DNA from 2 places in the Rhodococcus sp. 24CO genome. Region 2 is predicted to be linked to the other one. Evidence: riboswitches for the same ligand, from Rfam matches in the RefSeq annotation. Region 2 holds a riboswitch; the other holds the start of a gene.

Region 1 (9,208 bases), on a different contig from region 2:
CTTCGCTTCGACCATGCGCGACATGAGGAATACCTCGTAGTCGGTGGACAGTCCGAAGACAACGGCCAGGATCAGGACGACAAATGTTGCTTCGAGGGGCGTCTGGCTGACACCGAGAAGTTCGACGCCATGGCCTTCCTGGAAGACGAAGGTGAGGACGCCGAAGGTGGTGGCCAAACTCAAGGCCGCCATCAGCACAGCCTTGATGGGCAACACAATTGATCCGAAGGCGAGGAACAGCAGAATCAGGGTTGAACCGACCATGATCAGAATCATGACCGGCAGCCAGTGCAGGACAGCGTTATTGCCGTCGTCGACGGTGGCTTGCCCGCCGCCGACCAACAATTCGGCACCGTCGGGCGCAGGTATCTCGCGTAGGTCGGTGACAGCGTCACTTTGGGACTGCGGCGTGGAGCCTTCGCTGTAGAACGCTTGGATTGCGATCAGCGAATTGGTGCTCGCGACGACGGTAGCCTGTGCGATGCCCTCTACTTGGCTTGCGGCTTCGGCTACTGCCGTGCCTTCGGCCGGGTTGAGTGCGGTATCGCCCTCCGCCTGCAGGATCAGTGTCGCGCCGTTGCCGGTCTGGGGAAATTCGTTGACCAGCGTGTCCATGGCCGTGCGAGCGGGGTCGTCGGCGGGCAACGCGGTGTACGAGAGTTCGCCAAGTCGTGCGCCAAGCAGCGGCGACGCCAGGACGAGAAGCAGGGTGACAATCGTGATCGATACGGCAACAGGTCGTTTCATCACCCACGTGACGACGCGACCCCAGAACCTGCGTGAGCGTTCTTCTCCGCGTTGGGCTGCGCCCTTGCGCCATGTCAACGAGTTGATGCGATGGCCCAGAATGGCAAGCAAGGCGGGTACCGCGGTCAGCGACAGTACGGCCGCGCTCAGCACGGCGGCGATGGCGCCGAACCCCAGTGAACGAATCACAGCTTGTGGGAACACGAGCATGCCGCTGAACGCGCAGATCAGCAGCAGACCCGAGAACATCACCGTACGACCAGCCGTCAGAACGGTGCGGGTGGCTGCGGCGCCCGGTTCGGAACCGGAGTTCAGTTCCTCGCGGTACCGACCGACGACAAACAATCCGTAGTCGATGGCAAGGCCGAGCCCCAGCAATGAGGCCACGTTGATCGAGAACGAACTGACCTCGGTGACCGACGTCAGAACTCGCAGGACGGCCAAGGCGCTCAGCACGCTCAGGACTCCGACAAAAACCGGTACGGCTGCGGCGACAAGGCCGCCGAAGATGAAGACCAACAACACGAGGGTGATCGGGATGGCTATAGCCTCCGCGATAACAAGATCCTTCTCCAGCGTGGTGTTGAAGGCGACACCCACCACCGTGTTTCCGGCGAATTGTGTTTGCGCGCCTTCCACTTCGAGCGTGGGGAGCAGATCGGAGAATGTGGCGGAGGTGACTCCGGAGTCCGGTGCCAAGGTGATGGCAACCGCGCCCATCGTTCCGTCGTTGGAGACCAGATTTGCCTTGGTCGCGGCATCGGCGGTCCAATACGACTTCACCGAGGCCGTCGGCACGTTGGCCGTGAACTCGTCGACTGTGGCTGTCACGGCCGGGCCGATGTCCTCGAGACTTCGGCCGTCGGTCGGTGTGTAGATCGCAATGATGTCCGCGGTTTGCGGTCCGAGGTTTTCCTCGACGATTGCTGCGACCTTCGCGGAGTCGCTTCCCGGGTCGACAAACCCGCCTTGGCTGAGCTTTCCGAATACTCCGAGACCCCACACGCCACTGATAAGCACGATGAGAACCGCGAGCGAGAGCACCCACCATTTTCGGGAAACGACGGTTTGGGCCCAGCGTGTCATTGATCAACTCCGGTGAAATTTTCGGACATGGCCGTACCGACTGTATCCGGGGGAGGGATTCCTGGGCATGACACGCCGTTGCCGCTGAACGTAAGTCACGCTCAGCGGCAACATCGGCTAAAACCTGGTGCGTGGAGTCAGCGATTGTCCTTCTTGGCCTGGCGCCGTGCACCGGCGGCGATACTGGACGCTTCGAACTTCTTCTTGCCCGGCGAACTACGAGTTTCGTCGACGCGGGCCTTTCCCGCGGACGCGACCTTTCCGTTACTCGTGTCGATGTCGCTGAAGGATGGAGCGTCCTTGCGAGCTCGGCCCAGCCGTTCGTCCTTGAGTTCGCGGGCGCTTTGACGCGAGACCGCTGCCAAACGGCGGCTCACTCTGCTGAGCGCGTCTTCGAAAACTTCTGCTTTACCGGCGTTGCGCGCATTTGCCGACTTACCGGATCCGCGGCCCTTCTTCTCGGCCACTTTTGCCGAACCCTCACGTCGGTACAACTTCGTGTACTTGTTGCGGGCCCGACGAATGCGCGTGTGCAGGGCGATCAGTTCGTCTTCGTCGAGTTCGGCAATCTGATCCTTTTTGGTCTCGAGGATCAACACGTATTCGTCCTCGGAAAGGGAATTCAGTATCTTTTTCACGTCTATTCCGATCTGTCCAGAGTTTCCGAATTTCGGTGGTACCGCATGCTAATCCTTTTTCGAGGTGCGCGGCGGAATACCGTGCTCAGGAGCGGGTCCGGAATGTACGTGGCGAGGCCGTTGCAACTCGGTTCGGATGTGTCATGCATACTGCTGGAAGCACTTGCAAGCCATGCGTGTGGGGGAAGCCGGTCCAAATCCGGCGCTGACCCGCAACGGTAGGTTCGTTCCCGAATCATCGAGAACGAATGAGCCCGAATGCCCGCCGCGTGGTGTGCGACATCCATTCGTCGTGGTCTACGAAACGGAAGTCCCGCGAGAGCCCTGCCCGCGGATTCCCTCTGCGCGGTCGGTGTTCTCCCAGGATTCTCATTCGTGGCTCTGAGCCCTTTTGCGAGGTCCCGTGTCACTCAAGATTTCCCCCACCCGCACCCTTGTCGTGTTGATCGCGACAGCGTTGATGGCCGCCGGTTGTTCGAAAGGCGAGGCAACCGAAAACTCCGCGTCGACGGAGTCATTTGCTCAGCCGGTCAGCATCACCAATTGCGACCGTGAAATGGTCTTCGATTCACCGCCGCAGAGAATTGTGTCCTTGAACGGCCATGTCACCGAAGCACTTATCGAGATCGGCGCGGGTGATCGCATTGTCGGACGGGCATACAGCGACAACCCGCCGACCGCGGAGACGGCCGAACAGTTCAACAAGATCCCCAGTCTGTCCGACACGTTCCCGAGTGCCGAGCAGATTCTGGACGTGGATCCGGACTTTGTTGTCGGCGGAATGACCAGCGCATTCAACGAGAAGCAGGGAAGATCACGCGACGCCTTTGCCGAGAAAGGGATCAATACCTTCCTCTTCTCGGAATACTGCGGCACCGGATTCCCCGATATCGGACTGCTCGAAAACGACTACACCCAACTCGGCCGCGTCTTGGGAGTCGAGGATTCCGCTCGCGCCGTAGCCGAGCAGATCAGCTCCGGCCTGGACGCAGTCCGTGCTTCAGTCGGCGACGCCGCGCCGGTGTCCACCTTCTTCTACGACGGTGGTGAGGATGTTCCGACCACGATCGGTGGTGTCGGCGTCGGGCAACTGGTTGCCGCGTACTCCGGCGTGACAAACATCTTCTCCGAAGGCGCCAAGCCCTACATCGATGCAAGCTGGGAGGCTGTTGCCGAGCGCGCGCCCCAAGCGATTGTTGTCATCGACTACGGAGACAAGACAGCGGATCAGAAGATCGACTTCCTGCGGTCGCAACCGTTGATGGCAACCACTCCGGCCGTAACGCAGAACCGATTTGTTGTGGTGCCTCTCGCTGATCTCTTCGAGAGTTCTCGTCTCGTGCGCTCGGCGAACACCATTGCAAGCGCTTTCCATCCGAGTGCGCTCACACCGGGCGCCGACGCGTCGAAGTGACCCTTTCACGTTCCGGTTTCGGGGCTCTGCTGGCCGGATTGCTGCTGGCCCTGGCAGCCATGCTGGGATTGGCGGTGTCCTTCGGTTCGGTCCGCATTCCGATCGGTGACGTGTGGGCGATAGTCGGAGCACGCTTGGCGCCAGGGACTTTCGAGACCTGGTGGTCGGCGGCGCGGGAGTCGATAGTGATCGACTCCCGCCTGCCGCGCGCCCTCACCGCTGCCGTGGTGGGTGCGTCGTTGGCGATCTCAGGTGCGGTGGCGCAGGCGGTCACACGCAATCCGTTGGCCGATCCGTACCTTCTCGGTGTGTCGTCCGGCGCGGGTTTCATGGTGGTCCTGGTCTCCGTGCTGGGCTTCGGTGTCGGCGTCCTGGGAGTTTTCACGATTCCCGTTGCAGCCTTTGTCGGTGCGATGATTCCGCTGTTCCTTGCCCTGGTGATCGGTGGCAGATACCCCCAGCCCACGGCAATCATCCTGGTGGGAGTTGCTCTGGCCCAGATCTTCTCGGCGCTCATCACGTTCTGTATTCTGGTTCTGGCCGACGATCGGCATGTGACGTCCGTGATGCACTGGATAGCAGGCGGATTCGGCGATTCGAGATGGTCGACGCTGATCTTTCCGACCGTAGCGCTTGTTGTCGTCGGAGTTGCGTTGCTGCTCAGCGCGCGGTGGATGGACGTCCTGCAGACCGGCGACGACGGCGCCGCTGCCTTGGGTATGAACGTGCGACGCTTCCGCGTGTTGTCGCTTCTTGCGGTGTCGGTACTGGCCGGCGCTGCGGTGAGCGTCGCCGGCGGTATCGGTTTCATCGGATTGCTGATTCCGCATCTTGCCGGATTTGTGGTGGGTACCAGAGCAATTCGTCTGCTTCCCGCCGCTGCGTTGCTGGGCGCGGTGGCGATGGTGGCCGCTGATACGGTGGCACGTTCGGTGTCGGAATCGACCGAGCTCCCGGTGGGTGTGATTACTGCTTTGGTGGGAGCGCCGATATTTGTCTGGATGCTCTACCGGCAGTACAGGAGGTTGGAGCAGTGATTCTCGAACTCGTCGATACCCGGGCCCGCCTGGGAAGTCGTGAGGTGCTGCACGGCATAGGTTTCCAGGCTTCCGCAGGTGAGATTCTCGGTTTGGTGGGCCCCAACGGTAGTGGCAAGACGACGGCGCTGCGTTGCTGTTACAACGCGCTGACTCCCAGCGGTGGTGCGGTGCTGATCGATCGGGTGGATGCGACGGCATTGTCGCGCAGGGAGATTGCCCGAACCGTCTCGGCCAGTGTTCAGGAACCAGCGGTGTCCAGTGGGCTTTCGGTGCGTGAATCCGTTGCCCTTGGACGTACACCGCATCGAAATTGGCTGGATCGCACGACGGAGCAAGACGGCAACATCGTGGATCGGTGCATAGAACAGGTCGGTCTCGAGGCACTGGCCGGTAGGGACGTCGCGACGCTGTCCGGTGGTGAGCGTCAGCGAGTGTCCATTGCCCGGGCGCTGGCGCAGCAACCGAAGATCCTGTTGTTGGACGAGCCGACCAATCATCTGGACCTGCGCCACCAGCTGATCGTGATGGAGCTGCTCACGGAGTTGGCGTCGCAGGGGTTGGCCGTCGTGGTCACGATGCATGATCTTCGCCTGGCCGTCGAATATTGCGATCGACTGGCGGTACTCGAGGCGGGAAACCTGCGGGCATGTGGGCCCACCGCTGCGGTGCTGGAAGAATCGTTGCTGGCCGAGGTTTTCGGGATCAAGGCCCGCGTGGAGCACGGGGTGCGTCCGCGGATGGAGATTGTGGGGCTGGCGTGAATGACGAGATAGGCGCGATCTACGCGCGGATGGCGACGGCGGTTCCGTTTTTCGAAAGCCTCGACGCCTATCCGGCGACCATCCCGGCCGCGGTGATGACGGACCCGGCCTGGATGGCAGCGCGCGTCGCGGATACGGCAAAGCGGTGGGGGAGTGACGAGAGCCGGGTCAACGGCACCTTGTGGTGGTATTCGGCCAGTTCCACGTTGACCGGTATCCCGCTCGGAACGGGATTGGTCACCGGTTTTGCCGCTGATCCGTCGCTTGCCGAGGCTCGGATCTTCCTGCGTGACGACGGCTATCTCGGTGGTTTTGTCGCCGCTTCTCTCATCCCGATCACTGTCGGTGTTGCCGAGTTGGCTCGGGCGATGTACGAGGCATTGACGCCCGTCATCGAGGTACTCGCCGAGGTGTCCGGAGTGCGAGAGAAGGCGTTGTGGGCGATCACCACCGATTCCATTGCCAACCGCGCGCTCGATGCGGCAGGCGCACGGCGTGAGCGCGGAAGTGCCTGCGCTGCTGGATTGATCGATGCCCTCCGTAGTGCGGGCGCGCCCATTCCGCGACCTCGTTTTGTGGATGTGAGCGCGGGGGCGAGCGCCGTGCGAGTGGAGAATCCGTTGACGCCGGTGCCGACGGATCGACGACGGTTCACCCAGCGTGCGTCGTGCTGCCTGATCTACGAGGTGCCAGGCGAAGCCAAGTGCACCAGTTGTCCCAAGCGGGCGCCCGAGGATCGTGCGGGGTTGCTTGCCGCTCTTGTTTGACGGATGGCGGGTGAGCTGCCAGACTTGAATGTATCGAACATAAGTTCGATGCACGATGCGTCTTCCCTCCCAGCATCGCGACTGTCCGCAAAGACACTGTTCAGGACGCTGTGAGGCAATTATGGGTTGGGGGAACGGACCGCCGACGTGGTCCGAGATGGAACGAGTTCTGTCGGGACGCGCCGGCCGCGTAGAGCACGAAGATCTGTTTCCCGGCGACGGAAACGACAGTCCGGCATGGTCACGCAAGCGCGGGGAGTACACCGCCGGTGAACTCGCTCGCGGCAACAGCACCGTGCCGTACGCCGAACTTCACGCCCATTCTGCGTTCAGTTTTCTCGACGGCGCCTCACCTCCGGAAGAGTTGGTGGAGGAAGCCGTCCGACTGGGCCTGGAAGCTATTGCTGTCACCGATCACGACGGTTTCTACGGAGTGGTGCGGTTTGCCGAGGCGGCTCGTGAATGGGGAATGCGGACGGTGTTCGGTGCGGAGTTGTCCTTGGACTCCACACCGCGAGTGGGAGCGGCAGATCCCGGCGGGACACACCTGTTGGTTCTCGCGCGGGGGCAGGAAGGCTACCGTCGGCTCTCCCGTGAAATCGCTGCTGCCCACCTGGCCGGTGGTGAGAAAGGGAAGTTGCAGTACAACTTCGACACCTTGACCGAAGCTGCGGGTGGGCATTGGCAGATCCTGACCGGGTGCCGGAAAGGTCATGTGCGGCAAGCTCTCACCTCCGGCGGGAAAAGCAGCGCCGCGGTGGCTTTGCGGGATCTGGTCGAACGTTTCGGCGCCGACCGGGTGGCGGTGGAACTCACTCATCACGGGTTGCCGGAGGACGACGAGCGCAATGCTGTTCTGGCACAGCTTGCCGCCGAACAGGGATTGCGAACCGTAGCGACCACAGCGGCGCATTTCGCGGCGCCCCCGCGTCGCCGGTTGGCCATGGCGATGGCTGCGGTTCGCTCCCGGCAGAGTCTGGACGACGCCGCCGGCTGGTTGGCTCCGACCGGTGGTGCGCACTTGCGTTCGGGTGCAGAAATGGCGTCGCTGTTCTCGCTCTACCCGGAGGCGGTCAGCGGAGCTGCCGAACTGGCACGTGAGTGCGCTTTCGATCTGAGGCTCATCGCTCCCAAGCTGCCGCCGTTCGACGTACCGCCTGGGCACACCGAGGCGTCGTGGTTGCGTGAGCTCACGATGGCGGGGGCGTTGGATCGTTACGGCCCGCCCGAAGATGCGGAGAAGGCGTATCGACAGCTGGAACATGAGCTGGCCATCATCACGTCCTTGGACTTTCCCGGGTATTTCCTCGTTGTCCACGACATTGTCTCTTTTTGCAAGAACAACGACATCCTGTGTCAGGGAAGAGGTTCCGCGGCAAATTCGGCGGTGTGTTACGCCATCGGCATCACCAACGTCGATCCGGTTCGTAACGAGCTCCTGTTCGAGAGATTCCTCGCGCCCGAGCGCGACGGTCCGCCGGACATCGACGTGGATATCGAATCCGACCGTCGTGAAGAAGCTATCCAGCACGTGTACACCAAGTACGGCCGCGAGTATGCCGCACAGGTAGCCAACGTCATCACCTATCGAGGGAAATCGTCGGTGCGGGATATGGCTCGGGCACTGGGCTTTTCGCAAGGACAGCAAGATGCGTGGAGTAAGCAGGTCGGACGGTGGGGCGGCATCGACACAAACGCCGAGACGGATATACCGCGCCCGGTGCTGGAACTGGCGGCACAGATCGAGGGGTTTCCCCGGCACCTCGGTATCCACTCCGGCGGTATGGTCATCTGCGACCGACCTATCGCCGACGTCTGTCCGGTGGAGTGGGCGCGCATGGCCAATCGCAGTGTCCTGCAGTGGGACAAAGACGACTGCGCCGCCGCGGGGCTGGTTAAATTCGATCTCCTGGGCTTGGGAATGCTGTCGGCCCTGCACTACATGATGGATCTGGTAGCCGAGCACAAAGGCATCACCGTTGATCTCGCGCAGTTGGATCTCCAGGAAACTGCCGTGTACGAGATGCTCCAGCGGGCAGATTCCGTGGGAGTGTTCCAGGTGGAATCGCGGGCGCAAATGGCGACGCTGCCGCGTCTCAAACCGCGGAACTTCTACGATCTGGTCGTCGAGGTTGCCCTTATCCGGCCCGGTCCGATCCAAGGCGGGTCGGTGCACCCCTACATTCGTCGGCGCAACAAACTCGAACCTGTCACCTACGATCATCCGTCGCTCGAAAAGTCCCTGAAACGCACACTTGGTGTTCCGTTGTTTCAGGAACAGTTGATGCAGATGGCCGTCGACGTCGCGGGATTCACACCGTCCGAGGCAGATCAACTGCGTCGGGCCATGGGGTCGAAGCGTTCCACCGAGAAGATGGAACAACTGCGCGCGCGGTTGTATCAGGGAATGCGCGACCTTCACGGAATCGATGACGCAGTTGCCGACCGTATCTACGAGAAGTTGTACGCCTTTGCCAATTTCGGTTTTCCGGAGAGTCATTCGCAGAGTTTTGCCGCCCTCGTCTTCTACTCGTCGTGGTTCAAACTGCATCATCCGGCAGCGTTCTGCGCCGGACTGCTCCGGGCGCAACCGATGGGGTTCTATTCACCACAATCGCTTGTCGCCGACGCCCGCAGGCATGGGGTACGAGTGCACGGAGCCGACGTCAACGTCAGTCTGGCGCATGCCACCGTCGAAGCGGCGGGGTTCGAAGTGCGGTTGGGGTTGGGCGACGTGCGCAGTATCGGTGACGCG
Region 2 (9,208 bases):
AACGACGAGCTTGGCATCTTCACCCAGTCGTGGAGCCCCCTCGGCCGGGGCGATGTACTCGACAACGCCGTAGTCGGGGAGATCGCCGGTCGAACCGGTTGCACCCCAGCTCAGGTGGTCCTCGCGTGGCATGCCGCGCAGGGCGTGGTTCCGGTCGCGCGGTCCGCGAATCCGACGCGCCAGGCCGAGAACCTGGCCGCACTTGATGTGACTCTCACAGCCGAGGACATCGAAGCACTGAACAGTCTCGACCGCGGCGAGTCTGCGGCACGGGACGTCGAAGCAGAGGAACATTTCTGATGACGTTGAAAGTCGGAATCGTCGGCTGCGGCAAGATCGCCGGCAACCATGCCCGCGCCCTGCAACAAGTGCCGGGCGTCGAGGTAATCGGCTGCTGCGACCCCGATCTCGGACGCGCCCAGGAGTTCGCGGCCGCGCACGGCATTCCCGCAGCCGTGAGTTCAGTGGAGCAACTTCTTGCCCTCGGACTCGACGCCTGCACCGTTTGCACGCCGCACCCGGTACATGAAGAGGTAGTCGTGGCCGCTGCCGAAGCGGGTGTACATGTTTTGTGCGAGAAGCCCATCGCGGTCGATGTTGCTGCCGCCGACCGCATGATCGAAGCCGCCGACCGCGCCGGTATCACGTTCGGGGTGCTCTTCCAACGCCGATTCTGGCCGGCCGCGCGTCGGATCCGGGACGCCATCGACGACGGCCGGATCGGACTGCCCACGCTCGGCGAGGCGTCGGTGATCCTGCACCGCCCGTCGAGTTACTACTCGGCCGACGCGTGGCGCGGACGCTGGGACACCGACGGCGGCGGCGTGCTCATGACGCAGGCCGTGCACCAGATCGACATGCTGGCCTGGTTCATGGGCGAGGCCGTCTCGGTCAGCGGCTTCATCCGCACCCACACACACGGTGAGCACATCGAGACCGAGGACAGCGCGTCGGCCGTAATTTCCTTTGCCTCTGGCGGCACCGCCACCGTCACTGCGACGACGGGCGCCAATCACAACCTGGGCAACCGCGTTACGGTGATCGGACGCACCGGTGCCATCGCCAGCGTCCTCGAATTTCCCGAAGGACACGAGGGTGTCAACGAAATCTGGACCGTGCCGGGCGAAGTGGAGTTCCAGTCGCCGTACTCCGCCGACATCGACGCCAATCTCGATGTGGGAGCGGTCAATGCGGCACTCACCGACTTCCATACCTTGCAGGTGCAAGATTTCGCCGACGCCGTCCTGACCGGGCGCGAACCCGCCGTCACCGGACGCGACGCCCGCGCGTCGCTTGCCATCATCGCCGCAATCTACGAATCGTCACGAACGGGCAAGGTTGTCGAACTGACGTCGACACCTACCCTCGCAACAACTGCCAAGGAGCAGCAATGAGTAGCAGTACCTCCCTCACCTACGACGTGATCGTCGTAGGCTCCGGCGCAGGCGGGCTTTCCACAGCAATTGCCGCAGCAGATGGCGGCGCGTCCGTACTCGTGGTCGAGAAGGCCGACACCTGCGGCGGCGCAACGGCATGGTCGGGAGGGTGGATGTGGACCCCGCGCAACATGTTTGCCATCGCCGACGGTGTTGTCGAAGATCGCTCGGCGCCGCGGACATATCTGGAGAACCGCCTCGGCGACAACTTCGACGCCGCCAAGGTGGATGCACTCCTGGACGGTGCGCCGGAGATGGTCGAGTTCTTCGAACGAAAGACCGCGCTGAAGTTTGTTCCCGGGGCCAAGATCGCCGACATCCACGGCGACACACCGGGAGCCGGCACCGGTCACCGCTCCGTCGGACCGAAACCGGTGAGCTTGCGAAAGCTCGGCCCCGACGTCGCGGCGCTACTGCGTCGACAGTTGTACGAGACGTCATTCCTCGGCATGGGCATCATGGCCGGACCCGACCTGCAGGCATTCCTGCATTCGACCCGATCACCGAAAGCTTTTGTGCACTGTGGTGTTCGCGTGACAAAGCACATGTTCGATCTCGCCACCAAGCGTCGTGGTCAGCAGCTCGTCAACGGCACTGCACTGGTCGGCATGATGCTGCGCTCAGCGCTCGATCTGGGCGTCGAGATTCGGGTGAAGACGTCGGCAACATCGCTACAGACCGATGATGACGGCCGCGTCGTCGGTGTCCGCCTCGAAGGCCCCGATGGCGCGTACTCGGTAACTGCCAGGCGCGGCGTCGTACTGGCCACCGGCGGCTTCGCCCAGGACATCGACCGCCGCAGGGAACTGTTCCCGCGGACACCCACCGGAAACGAGCACTGGTCGCTCACCCCCAAGACAACCACCGGCGACGGCATCACCCTCGGCGAATCCGTGGGTGGCCGCCTCGACCGCACACTCGCCTCCCCCGTCGCGTACTGCCCCGTCTCCATCGTTCGCTACCGCAACGGCAAGGAAGCGGTGTTCCCGCACATCCTCGACCGCGGAAAGCCCGGTGTCATCGGAGTTCTCGCGAACGGCAAGCGTTTTGTCAACGAGGCACTCGGCTACCACGACTACACACTCGCGATGGTCGACCAGGTTCCTGAGGGCGAAGAAGTGTGTTCGTGGTTGATCGCCGATCAGCAGTATGTGCGCTACCTCCCGCTGGGCATGGCCAAGCCCCTGCCGATCCCGATCCAGCCGTACCTGCGCTCGGGATACCTCACCCGTGGTCGCACCGTTCGCGAACTGGCAGAGAAGATCGGCGTCGATCCGGTGCAGTTGGAGAAAACCGTCGCAGCTTTCAATATCGGGGCTGTGGCCGGTGACGACCCCGAATTCGGTCGCGGTACAACACCGTTCAACCGAGGTTCCGGCGATACCGCCAATCCCTGGCCGAACCCGTCGCTCGCGCCCCTGCAGAAGGGTCCGTACTACGCGGTGAAGGTTGTTCCGGGCAGTTTCGGTACCTTTGCCGGACTTGTCACCGACTCCGCGTCCCATGTTCTCGACGACAATGACCGACCCATCGAGGGATTGCTCGCGGTGGGCGTCGATCAGGCCAGCGTCATGGGTGGGCATTACCCGTCCGGCGGCATCAATCTCGGCCCGGCCATGACTTTCGGTTACCTGGCCGGCCGGGAACTGGCCGACGCCAAGACAGTTGGAGCGCACGCATGACACTCTCACTCGGACTTGCAGCCCTCACGGTGCTGGACACCGCCCCGATGCAGCACGTCGACTTGGCCGAAAAGCACGGCTTCGACACCATCGGTATCCGTCTGATGCCCGCGGCACCAGGTACGACGGCCTATCCTCTGCACGAGGACAAGCAGGGGTTGGACGAGCTGGTGCGTCGACTGGGTGATTCGCCGGTCGATGTATTCGACCTCGAAATCATCCGCCTTGCAGCCGACTTCGACCCCGCCGACTACGTTCCGCTTCTCGAAGCAGGCGCACAGCTCGGAGCCAAGGCCGTTCTGGTGGGCGGCGACGACCGCGACCGCGCTCGTCTCACGGATTCCTATGCCCGCCTCGCGGAACTGTGCGCGAACTACGGCATCGTCGCTTCCCTCGAGTTCATGCCGTGGACCGCAGTGCCAGATGCACGTGCTGCCATCGAGATCGTCTCGGCAGCAGACGGTCCGGCTCGGAGCGTTCTCGTCGACGCACTCCACACCGACCGCTCGGCAACAACGCTGGAGGATCTAGCGTCCATCCCGCGCGAGTGGCTGCACTACGCCCAGATGTGCGACGGTTCGACTCCCGCTCCCATCGATGACGCAGAACTGATCCGACACGCCCGCGAAGAGCGTCTAGTGCCCGGTACCGGAGGTATCGCGCTGGCCGAAATCTGGTCGACCCTGCCTGCCGGTCTGCCGGTCAGCATCGAATTGCCCAACGAACCGCTGCGTCAGACCATCGGCACGGACGCTTGGCTGGAACGTCTGGTCACGGCCACACGGGAAGTTCTGGCGTAAACGCCTGTGCGCCTTTCTGGTAGCGCCCACTACCAGAAAGGCGCACGGGGGTGTCAGCCCCTGCGGCTGGCAACGGCCTGCGCCAGACGGTCCAACTGCGCTGCCGTGGTGGACCAGTCGATGCACGCGTCGGTGATGGACTGGCCGTAGGTGAGTTCGTCCGCCTTGCCCAAGGTCAGGTCCTGACGACCGGCCTCGATGAAGCTTTCCAGCATGACGCCGGCAATTCCCTGCTCACCGGCGGCGAGACGAGCTGCGATGTCGTCGAGGACGATCACCTGACGCTCGTGATCCTTGCTGCTGTTGCCGTGGCTCGCGTCGATGACCACGCGCTCGGGCAAGTTCGACTTACGCAGGCGGGCAAGGGTATCCGCGACGGTCTCGGCGTCGTAGTTCGGTCCGTCGCTGCCACCGCGAAGGATGACGTGGCAGTCGGGGTTGCCGGCGGTACGGATCAAGGCAGCCTGACCGTCGAGGTCGGTTCCGGGGAACACGTGGCTCGCAGCGGCAGCGCGGGTACCGTCGACGGCTACCTGTACGTCGCCTTCGGTGGAGTTCTTGATTCCGACGGGCATGGACAGTGCGCTGCACAGCTGGCGGTGCACCTGGCTCGCGGCGGTGCGGGCACCGATCGCGCCGTAGCTGACCAGGTCCGCAATGTACTGCGGCATGATCGGGTCGAGGAATTCACAACCGACGGGCAGACCGAGGCTGGACACGTCGAGCAGTAGCTTGCGGCCGATACCAAGACCGGTGTTCACGTCGTAGGTGCCGTCGAGGTGCGGATCGTTGAGCAGTCCCTTCCACCCGAGCGTGGTGCGCGGCTTTTCGAAGTAGACACGCATGACGATGTGCAGGTCGTCCCGTAGTTCTTCGGCCTTGGCGGCCAACCGGCGAGCGTAGTCCATCGCGGCTTCCGGATCGTGCACGGAGCACGGACCGACAACGACGATCAAACGATCGTCCTCGCCATTGAGGATGTTGATGGTGTCGGCCCGACCGGTGCGCACGGTTGCGGCCGCGACCTCGTCTGGTGCGTGCTGAGCACGGACAGTCGCAGGCGATACGAGCGGACTGATACTTACAGTGCGCTGATCGTCAAGGCTGTCCGGTGTGGCTGTGGTGTCGATGGTGACAGTCATGGGGTTTCGGTTTCCTGTTCTCAGGCCGACCCCAGAGGTGAAATGAACTCCAGCGAGCCGGTCTGTAGTCCGGCTCTTGGGTGGAGGTTGTCAGCGCGTGGTTACGCCGGCAGGCCCACCCGGGGCCGGCCTGCTAAACCAGAAATAGACGCGCTGCATGACGGCCACGATACCTCGAGTGCCGACGAGGTCAATTCCACCCCTGTGTTTGCGGGGAGAAACCAGCGGCTCGTTATGGTTGACGTGGCCGTTCGTGCGGCCACGATCGGCGAGGGAACCTGGTGCAAGTCCAGGGCTGACGCGCAACGGTGACGAACCTTCTCGAGGGATCGAAGTCCGGATACTCGCTGATCGAGCACGGCGAATTCTCGGCTCCGCGATCGAGCCCTGAGCAAGGAGTTCCCTCTTCATGCGTTTCATGCGCTTCACATCAGCAGTTGTTGCCACGTCGGCTCTCGCTTTGGGTCTGGCCGGCTGCGCCGCCTCCGGCGACTCCGTCACCGCGAGTGACGCCACCTCGTCCAACTACCCCCTGACCATCGACAACTGTGGCCAACAGGTCACTATCGACGCACCGCCGACGCGTGCGGTCTCCCTCAACCAAGGCTCCACGGAGATCCTGCTGTCCCTCGGACTCGCAGACCGCATGGTCGGGACCGCTACGTGGACCGATCCCGTCCGCGAGAACCTCGCAGCCGACAACAATCGAGTCCCGCGCCTTGCCGACAACAAACCGTCCTTCGAGGTTGTCCTCGACACGGAACCCGATTTTGTGTCGGCGTCGTTTGCCTCCACGATCGCCGAGGGCGGCGTCGCGAGCCGAGATCAGTTCGCCGCGCTCGGCGTGCCGACGTACCTCTCTCCCACCGACAACGGCTGCGACGGCAAAGTCTCCTCGGCATCGAATGCGGACGGCGCTCGCACCGAACCGTTGAAGATCGAGACCGTCTACCAGGAAATCCGGGAACTGGCAGCAATTTTCGACGTGCGGGATCGAGGCGAGCAGTTTGTCGCCGAACTACAGGATCGATTCGCGGCAGCGTCCGATTCCGTCGACGCGTCCGGAGTCTCCCTCGCATTCTGGTTTGCCGACACCATGACGCCGTACATGGCGGGCTGCTGCGGCTCGTCCGGAATTATCACGGAATCTGTTGGAGCGGAGAACATCTTTGCCGACACGACGGACGAATGGCCACAGGTCAGCTGGGAAACCATTCTCGATCACAACCCAACGGCCTTGGTGCTCGCGGACCTGAGCCGACGCAGCATCGACGGCGGCGCACTGGCCAGCAAGATCGCCTTCCTCGAATCCAACCCGGTCACCTCACGTCTGCAAGCTGTGCAGGACAAGAAGTACATCGTCGTTAACGGCGCCGATCTCAACCCTTCCATCCGCACGATCGACGGCGTCGAGAAGACCGCCACCGCCCTGCGTGACTGGGGCTTGGCCAATTGAGCACGCGCACTGCGCGTCTCGAATCGCGATCGACTCTGGGAGTGCTGTTCCTGATCGGTCTGGTGGTTCTCGGGTTCTCGATTGCGCTGGCGATCACGATCGGCCCGGCCAATCTGTCGGTTCGCGACGTATACGCCGTGGTGTTCGAACATTGGGGTGTCGGGTCGTCCGGTGTCAGCCGGATCAAGGACGGCATAGTCTGGGAATTACGGCTTCCCCGAACACTGTTGGCTGCGGTCTGCGGTGCCGGGCTCGCGCTGTGCGGCGTCATCATGCAGTCACTGCTCCGTAATCCACTGGCCGATCCTTTTGTTCTCGGAATTTCGTCCGGGGCATCGACCGGCGCGGTGATGATCGCGGTGCTCGGCATCGGCGGCGGCGTTATCTCGCTGTCCGCCGGTGCATTTGCCGGTGCAGTCGTCTCGTTCGGCCTGGTGATGCTGCTTGCGGCGGGAGCCGGCGGTGGCACGTCCCGGGTGGTCCTGGCAGGTGTTGCCGGTACACAACTGTTCTCGGCGCTCACGTCGTTCATCGTCATTTCGTCCGCCGACGCCGAGCAGACTCGTGGTGTCCTGTTCTGGCTTCTCGGTTCGTTGGCCGGTGCCGGCTGGACGGACGTAGTTCTGTGTGGCGCAGTGGTAGCCGTCGGAATCCTTGTGTGTCTCGCCCAGGCTCCGGCGTTGGACGCCTTCACCTTCGGCAACAACGCCGCCGCGACGCTCGGGATCCCTGTCCAGCGCGTTCGACTGCTCCTTCTCACCATCACCGCACTGATTACGGCCGCACTGGTCAGCGCTGCCGGGGCGATAGGTTTTGTGGGACTGGTACTTCCGCATGCCGCACGGTTTCTAGTCGGTTCGAGACACAGCCGGTTACTCCCCGCCACGGCATTGATCGGTGCGATTTTCATGGTGTGGGTGGATGCCATCGCACGTACGGCGTTTGCTCCCCAGGAAATTCCGGTCGGCGTTGTGACGGCCCTCATCGGCGTTCCCGCGTTTGCGGTCATCCTGTTCCGAATGAGGAGAAGCGCATGAGCCTCGCAGCGCACGACATAGTGTGGCATCGCGGAAAGAACCTGATCCTCGACCGGGTAAGCGTCGCTGCACAACCGGGTGACACCATCGGGATCCTCGGCCCCAACGGGTCCGGGAAGTCCTCACTCATCAGCATCCTGGCTGGAGTCACATCTCCTGATTCGGGCGATGTCACGCTGGGTGGCACCAGTATCAGCAGCGTTCGCCGACGCACCGTCGCCCGGAAGATCGCAGTAGTCGATCAGCACGCCCACACCGAGGTCGATATCAGTGTGCTCGACGTTGTCCGACTCGGCCGCATTCCGCACCGCACGCTGTTCGGTTCCGGGGAAGAGGCTGACGACGATGCAATAGATCAGGCACTCGCCGATACCGGCATGACGTCGATGCGACGACGCTTGTGGCACACGCTGTCCGGTGGTGAACGTCAACGCGCGCAGATCGCCCGCGCGCTGGCTCAGCAACCGGACGTGCTGCTGCTCGACGAGCCGACCAACCACCTCGACATCTCACACCAACTCGACATCTTGTCGCTGGTGTCGACGCTGCCGGTGACCAGTTACATTGCCCTGCACGACCTCAACGTGGCGGCCATGTTCTGCAACCGCCTTGTCGTGCTCGAACGCGGACGGGTGGTTGCGTCGGGTACACCGACCGAAGTGCTGACCGAGGACCTGGTCGAACAGGTCTACCGGGTCCGGGCGAAAGTCACTATCGACCCCGAAGACGGCTATCCCTCGGTCAGCTATCGTCCGCAGCGACTTGGAGCTGAAAAGATTTCAGACCCTGTGTAACCCCGTTGATCTGTAGCTCGACGGAATGTGTGCCCGCGTAATACCGCCGCGTACTGATCGGTTTGAAGGAATGCCGCTTGGCTACCTTCGCGCTGGCCCCGGGCTCGAGAGAGCGCGTGGTCAGCTTGAACACCTTCGGACTGGTGAGTCCGTTGGCCTTGACGTGATGGACTATGTAGTCGATTGCCACAGTCACGGACTCACCGCCGTTGTTGCTCACCGCAAAACCGAATGCGATGTCCCCACCCAGATCGACAGCCTCGCGATCGATCACAAAGTCCGAGATCACGATATCCGTGGGTGCCGCAAAGCCCAGTAGGGCCAACGCATCGACGTCGCCGGCTTTCACCAGGCTGCGCAGAGCATGGCGAACCACTTTGGGCGTAGCCGCATCGGGATCACCGAGCCAACGCTTGGCGATCGACACCGCCAATGCAGCGTCCGCGCGACTGAGGTCGTTGAGATGATTGGAGACCGATCTCCGCACGTATTCCGACTCGTCGCGGTACAGCGCGTCGAGAATCGAGACCGTCGACTCCGGGTGCTCCGTCAACGCTTTCACCCGTCTACCCCAAGGCAGACGCATTCGGGTGCCCTCACTGGCGAGGCGTCGAACATGCTCGTCCTGGTGATCGGTCCATTCGAGAGCGATCTCCAGCGCTCGCCCGGGATTCGCGTCGAGAAATGTCCGGATCGCAAATTCGCTCGTCAGGCGCGAAGTCAGTTCGGCGAGTAGCGCCATACCATCGTCGAAATCAGTATTTCGACCACTGCGTGTGGCGGTCACCGCAACAGCTTCGGTGACCGGCCAGATCATCCAGCCCGCGAAAGTCTCGTCGCGCAGCGCCAGACGGATTATCT

What was found. A riboswitch is a leader RNA that binds a small molecule or an ion and turns the genes downstream of it on or off. The one in region 2 is predicted to bind cobalamin.
Region 1: another riboswitch for cobalamin. It lies ahead of V2B23_RS20120 (ABC transporter substrate-binding protein); the one in region 2 lies ahead of V2B23_RS27890 (ABC transporter substrate-binding protein).

Annotation. Positions count from the first base shown of each region.
Region 1 covers NZ_JAZFNF010000007.1:484,986-494,193, reverse strand. Annotated here, with positions in the region: gene V2B23_RS20130 (MMPL family transporter) at 1-1,833, opposite strand, end outside; gene V2B23_RS20125 (hypothetical protein) at 1,971-2,471, opposite strand; cobalamin riboswitch at 2,612-2,755, shown strand; gene V2B23_RS20120 (ABC transporter substrate-binding protein) at 2,932-3,885, shown strand; gene V2B23_RS20115 (FecCD family ABC transporter permease) at 3,882-4,922, shown strand; gene V2B23_RS20110 (ABC transporter ATP-binding protein) at 4,919-5,686, shown strand; gene V2B23_RS20105 ((2Fe-2S)-binding protein) at 5,683-6,453, shown strand; gene V2B23_RS20100 (error-prone DNA polymerase) at 6,575-9,208, shown strand, end outside.
Region 2 covers NZ_JAZFNF010000015.1:8,103-17,310, forward strand. Annotated here, with positions in the region: gene V2B23_RS27865 (aldo/keto reductase) at 1-300, shown strand, start outside; gene V2B23_RS27870 (Gfo/Idh/MocA family protein) at 300-1,394, shown strand; gene V2B23_RS27875 (FAD-dependent oxidoreductase) at 1,391-3,118, shown strand; gene V2B23_RS27880 (sugar phosphate isomerase/epimerase family protein) at 3,115-3,918, shown strand; gene V2B23_RS27885 (3-deoxy-7-phosphoheptulonate synthase) at 3,972-5,060, opposite strand; cobalamin riboswitch at 5,295-5,427, shown strand; gene V2B23_RS27890 (ABC transporter substrate-binding protein) at 5,470-6,516, shown strand; gene V2B23_RS27895 (FecCD family ABC transporter permease) at 6,513-7,553, shown strand; gene V2B23_RS27900 (ABC transporter ATP-binding protein) at 7,550-8,347, shown strand; gene V2B23_RS27905 (DNA alkylation repair protein) at 8,295-9,208, opposite strand, start outside.